Regions from separate parts of the Desulforamulus ruminis DSM 2154 genome, predicted to be linked through region 2. Evidence: predicted binding sites of a transcription regulator. Region 2 holds the regulator's gene; the other holds the start of a gene.
What was found. Region 2 encodes LexA, which represses DNA repair genes until DNA is damaged. Its sites were predicted from a motif close to CNAACANNTGTTNG; they were not measured.
Positions count from the first base shown of each region.

Region 1: DESRU_RS14160 (putative DNA modification/repair radical SAM protein) is a predicted target of LexA. The motif match lies at 1,924-1,937, and genes of this name have one in related genera.

Region 1 covers NC_015589.1:2,862,833-2,865,968, reverse strand. The annotation lists gene DESRU_RS14170 (winged helix-turn-helix transcriptional regulator) at 1-314, opposite strand, end outside; gene DESRU_RS14165 (oxidoreductase) at 504-1,622, shown strand; gene DESRU_RS14160 (putative DNA modification/repair radical SAM protein) at 1,953-3,136, shown strand, end outside.
Region 2 covers NC_015589.1:2,012,339-2,015,474, reverse strand. The annotation lists gene DESRU_RS10155 (sigma-54 interaction domain-containing protein) at 1-898, opposite strand, end outside; gene lexA (transcriptional repressor LexA) at 1,054-1,695, shown strand; gene DESRU_RS10145 (NifB/NifX family molybdenum-iron cluster-binding protein) at 1,951-2,313, opposite strand; gene DESRU_RS10140 (ATP-binding protein) at 2,552-3,136, opposite strand, start outside.

The DNA.
Region 1 (3,136 bases), 850 kb from region 2:
TATTGATTTCCCCATTGACACATGGCGCTTAACACCGGCTTTAATTTTTCGCCCCAGGGGGTAAGGGAATATTCCACCTTGGGGGGAACCTGGGCATAGACCTTGCGGTTAATGAGCCCGTCCCTTTCCAACTCCCGCAGTTGCTGCGTCAGCATCTTTTGTGTCAGTTTGGGGTGTAGGCGTTTTAGTTCACTATACCGCATGATCCGGTTATTATCTAAATGCCACAGAATCAGCGCCTTCCATTTGCCCCCGATCAGTTCAAGGGTCACTTCCATGGAACAGCGATACTCTTTGTTTTGAAATTGAATCATTGTGCCAACCTCCATTAATTTAAAAAATCATACTTAGTTTCTAAAAGGTATGTATAAAACAAAAAAGTACATACTTTACAGATTCCTATATACTGAATATTATAATAGCACAGATTAATAAGTTTTGCACCGGGGAAATGCCTGGGCATCACGCATGGTTCCTCAAGAAAAAAGACGGGAGTGAAAAAATTGAACCTTCTTTTTAGTCCTTTTCAGTTAGGCGGTAAAGAACTAAAAAACAGAATGGTCTTTCCACCAACCACCACCAGCTTTGCCACCCCAAAAGGCGAAGTGACCCCTAAATTGGTAGATTATTACCGGCAGCGGGCGGCAGGGGGCGTAGGTACCGTGATTATGGAACCGGGGGTGGTAAACCCCAGAGGCAAATTGACCTCTCAATCCATGGAAATTTATACGGAGGAGTCTGTTACTTTCTTAAAGGAGATTACCGGAATTTTTAAAACTAACGGGGCGGCTGCCTTTATTCAATTAGCCCACTCAGGCCCCCGGGGAAGAGCTTCCTTTTTAGGTGAAAGGCCGGTATCCCCCTCGGGAATTCCATTCTTCCAGGATGAGCCGGTGGAGGAACTGACCCGGGAAGGGATTGACCGGGTGGTGAAGGATTTTGTGGCCGCTGCTTTGCGGGCACAGCAGGCCGGATTTGACGGGATTGAACTGCATGGAGCCCACGGCTACCTATTGAGTTCTTTTCTGTCACCCATCATGAACCGGTGTACCGATGAATACGGCGGTTCCAACCGGAACCGGGCCAAGATTATGGTGGATATCATCACCGGCATCCGGGAGCAAGTGGGAAACAAAATTCTAATTGGCGTGCGCTTAAATGGCAAAGAGTATGGGGAGCAGGGTTTGGCCGACAGCGATGCAATAGAATTGGCCCGGATTTTTGAAGCTGCCGGGGCGGACCTGCTGCATGTTTCGGCACTGGAGGTAGAAGTGCCTGCCCTGGTGGGAGTGGCAGCCATACCGGCCACCTCCGCTCCGGGCAGGAATGACCCCCACGGACCCTTTCTGCGTTACGCTCGTCAGGTAAAGAAAGCCGTTCATATTCCGGTCATTGCCGTAGGCAAATTAGACAACCCGGAGGTGGCTGAAAAGGCACTGGCGGAAAAGGACTGCGATCTGGTGGCCTTGGGACGCAGCCTTATTGTGGACCCCAACTGGCCCAATAAAGTGAAGGACGGCAGTACCCCGGATCAATGCCTTTACTGTAATACCTGTTTTAAGGGCATTGCCCAGGGTGGTTTGATCTGTGCGGTAAACCCAGAACTAAAAGCAAAAAAATAAAAGCGTAAGTTTAAGGGAGTGGCGCTTTAAAAAGCGGGCCAGAACAGGCAGATAACACAACGAACAGGCGGTAATAGGAATAGAACAAGGTTGAACGGATAATATGGATTTGCGCGGATTTTAAATTATAAGATTTAAAAAATCCGTGCGAATCCGTGGAAATTCGTAAAACCCGTGTTCTATTCTCTTTTATTTTTATGGGGATTAACAGCTATAAGTTCTGAAGACTTTAGCTTAAATTTTTTCGTAAAAATAATAAAATAAAAAGGAAATTCCAAAAATAAGTTGAATAACTAGTTTTAGAACATATGTTTGCTGGAGGGGTAACCGGTGGAATTAAGGGAAAAATTAAATATTCTATCGGCGGCAGCTAAATATGATGTATCCTGTTCCTCCAGCGGCAGTACCCGGAAGAGCAGCCGAGGGGAACTGGGCAGTGTGGCCCAGAGCGGTATCTGTCATAGCTGGTCCGATGACGGACGGTGTATTTCTTTGCTGAAAATTCTTTTGAGTAATTACTGCATTTACGACTGCGCTTACTGTGTAAACCGGGTCAGCAACGATGTTCCCAGGGCGGCTTTTTCCCCGGAGGAAGTGGTGGACCTGACCGTTGGTTTCTACCGCAGGAATTACATTGAAGGCCTGTTCTTAAGCTCAGCCATCCACCGGAACCCCAACCACACCATGGAGCTTCTGCTGCAAACCGTGAAGAAATTAAGGCTGGAATACAGATTCAACGGATATATCCACCTCAAGGCTATTCCCGGCGCCGATTACCGTTTAATTGCCCAGGCCGGCGCCCTGGTAGATCGCATGAGTGTGAATATTGAACTCCCATCCAGTGAAGGGTTAAAGCTGCTGGCGCCTCAGAAGAAAAAGGAAGCCATTATCAAACCCATGGGCCTGATCGGCTCGCAAATTTTAGAGACCCGGGAAGAAAGGAAGCGCAGCAAAAAGGTTCCATCCTTTGTTCCCGCCGGGCAGAGCACCCAACTCATCGTAGGGGCCACCCCGGATCCGGACCTGCGCATTATTAAACTTTCGGAAAGCTTATACCGGAGTTATCATTTAAAGCGGGTGTACTATTCGGCCTATGTTCCGGTCAATAGCAATCCCCATCTGCCAAGCCTTAGCGGACCGCCCCTGCACCGGGAGCACCGGCTTTACCAGGCGGATTGGCTCTTGCGTTTTTATGGTTTCGGAGCCGATGAACTGCTGAATGAAAGCCATCCCAATTTTGAGCTGCAATTGGACCCGAAGTCGGACTGGGCTCTCCGCAACCTGCATTTATTTCCCGTGGAAATCAACCGGGCCGACCATGCGGTGATTCTGCGCATTCCGGGCGTAGGGGTAAAGTCCGCCTGGAAAATTATTTCCGCCCGGAGATTTCATTCCCTTGATTTTGAAGACCTGAAGAAGATCGGGGTGGTCATGAAAAGAGCCCGCTATTTTATTACCTGCAAGGGAAAATATTATGGAGAGGTTCCCTTTAGGGAAGATACCATTAAAACCCG
Region 2 (3,136 bases):
GATCCTCTCTAAATTTCCCCTCCCTGACCAGATGTTTTAAATTTCTGTTAGTAGCGGCAATAATCCTTACATCAATGGGGTTGGTCCTGGTGTCGCCGACCCTTTCAAATTCCCGCTCCTGCAGCACCCGAAGCAGCTTGGCCTGCAGCAAAAGGTTCATATCGCCAATCTCATCCAGAAAGAGTGTTCCTGAGTGGGCCAGTTCAAATTTACCAATTTTATCCTTCATGGCTCCGGTAAAGGCGCCGCGAACGTAACCAAACAATTCGCTTTCCAACAAAGCATCGGGTATGGCCGCACAATTTATGGCGATAAAGGGCTTTTCCCTCCGGGGGCTGGCGTGATGAATGGCATGGGCAAACAGCTCTTTACCGGTGCCGCTTTCCCCTAACAGCAAAACCGTGCTGCAGCTTTTAGCCGCCATGGTTGCTATTTTAATGCAATCTTTCAGGGCCGGACTGCTGCCAATAACATGGTTAAAAGTGTATTTGCTTTCGGTAACCTGACCAAACTTGGTGGAAAGATCCCGGATAATACTGGTGCTTCGTTTTAACTCATCGGTTAATTTAATAATATCGGTAATATGCTGAAAGATTACCACCGCCCCCAGGGTTTCCTGGTTGACAATGATGGGCACCGCGTTGGAAATAACCTCTGCATTGCTGCCACCGACCTTGGTGCGGTAGCCGCTGACCGGCTTGCCCGTGCGCAAGGCCAGAGCCAAGGCGCCGTCAGGGGAAATATTATAAATATTTTCCTTGGTTCTAACTTCAAAGGGAATGCCGGTAATCCGGCAAAAGGCGGGATTTACATAAATGATATTGCCTTGCGGGTCTGTCACCTCAATGGCTTCCTGAACGGAATCCAATATGGCTGAAATCATGATCAAAGGCAGCAATCCAATCCCTCCCCTTCCTTTTTATATTCGCTTGAAGCAATTAAAACCCTTCCTAAAATTCCAATCCAATTGCGAACAAATGTTTTGCTTAAAGCCCTGATAAATGTTATAATATACCAGAATACATAGGAGTGATTGAAAGGCGTGATAGGAATATGTTAAGCTCCCGTGAAGAAGACGTATTAAAAGTCATCATAGAAAACGTTAAACAAAAAGGATATCCTCCGTCCGTTCGGGAAATTGGAGAAGCCGTCGGGTTGTCCTCCAGTTCTACCGTTCATTCCTATTTAAAACGTTTAGAGCAAAAGGGATACTTGAGAAGAGATCCTACCAAGCCCCGGGCCATTGAGGTTATCGGACTGGATTATGAACGGGAGACACAGTCTTTCAGTAAAACCATAGAAGCGCAGGCGGATAATGAAGAGTTGGTAACGGTGCCGCTGCTGGGCCAGGTGGCTGCCGGGGTGCCGCTGCTGGCAGTGGAAAATTTCGATGATCAACTGACCCTTCCTCGCTCCTTTACGGGCTTTGGTGAATTTTTTATGTTAAAGGTGCGTGGGGATAGTATGATTGAAGCGGGAATTCTGGAAAATGATCTGGTTTTGGTCAGACGGCAGGAAGCGGTAAATAACGGGGATATTGCGGTGGCCTTGCTGGAAGACGAGGCTACGGTGAAGCGCTTTTATAAAGAAGAAAATATCATTCGCTTACAACCGGAAAACAGTTTATTATCGCCCATTTATGCCAAAGAGGTTAAAGTCCTTGGCCGGGTGATCGGTTTAATGAGAAAAATATAAAGGTCCCGTTAAGATATCTCATAAAATGGGCGCACATGACGCCCGTTTTTTGAGATAGGATTAGGACTTCCGCTACCTTTGGCTGTTACAGGCACTCCTCCCTTTAGTTGATCCGGGGAAATACTAGACATAAAAAAGGCCCTCCATTCGCCTAACTGCCATTGGAAGACCTTAAATTAGTTACCTGCCTTTACAATAGGCGGGTAATTAATGTATTTTACCTACCGCCAAATGTGTCTAAGCTAATTTAGACTTTTAGTGCTCACCGCATTCAGCATGATGCCGGTGCTCATGACAAACCGCTCCGGTTGAACGAAGTGTTTCCTGTAGATACTGTTCTGCTGCGGTTCTGGCGTTTCCTGCTGCCCCGGTAATCACTTCAATGCCCTTTTCGTTGAAAATATCTATCGCGCTGCCGCCCATGCCTCCGGATATAATAACCTTTACACCCATATCGTTTAAGAAATTCGGCAGAAAACCGGGTTTGTGTCCGGGATTTGGAACAGATTCGCTTTTTATAATCCGGCCCTTCTCCACCTCAAAAATATAAAAATTTCTGCAATGTCCAAAATGTCCGGTTACCAGTTCTTTTTCGCTTGCCACCGCTATTTTAGTCATCTCTTTCCCTCCATGTTTTCTAATATTTTTTTGCAACAGGACCAAACCCGTTGCTTGTCAAACCATTCGATCAGTTCTTCGGGTCAATAGGAATCTAGCCCGTACTTTACTTTCTGGTTGTGTGAGGCGGCAATTTCCTCATTGCGGCTCTCTTTAGACCACGGATTGGTGTCGTTTTCCAGAGGCGGATTGATAGATAAAGATCTCTAACCAATCCCTTGCCCCTGTATCGACATGTTCATACGCCGTCGACGTCGCTTTCCTTGTAGAGTAGCGCTATTGCCCGATTAAAAACTTCTCTTACAGCGCGCCCCGCCGCGCAGTCAATTTCGACGATGGCCTGCCCATGGTTAACTGCCCTAACCGCTTGCTTGTCAAACGGGATCCTGCCGGTAAAGGGCAATCTCCGTTTCATACAAAATTCCATGATTTTTTCTGAATTTTCTTTATTAGTGTCGTACTTGTTGATACAAACCGCTGTTTTTGTCCCGAAGCCCTCCGCCGTTTTAACAATGCGTTCCATATCGCTAATGCCCGATACGGAAGGCTCCGCCACAATTAAAACCATATCCACTCCGCTCATGGAGGCGATGACGGGGCAGCCGATGCCGGGCGATCCATCGATTATTGCCAGTTCAGCGCCGGGCAAGGCTGCTTTCATCTGCTTTTTTACCTCCGTAACCAACATTCCGGAGGTTCCGCTGCCCATCTTAAGCCGGGCTGTGGAGAACGTCCTGCCGTCACCGGCGTGCAGCATTAATTCGCCCGCAACGGCGGGCACAAGAGAGACAGCATCCGCAGGGCAAACCGCCTGACACACCCC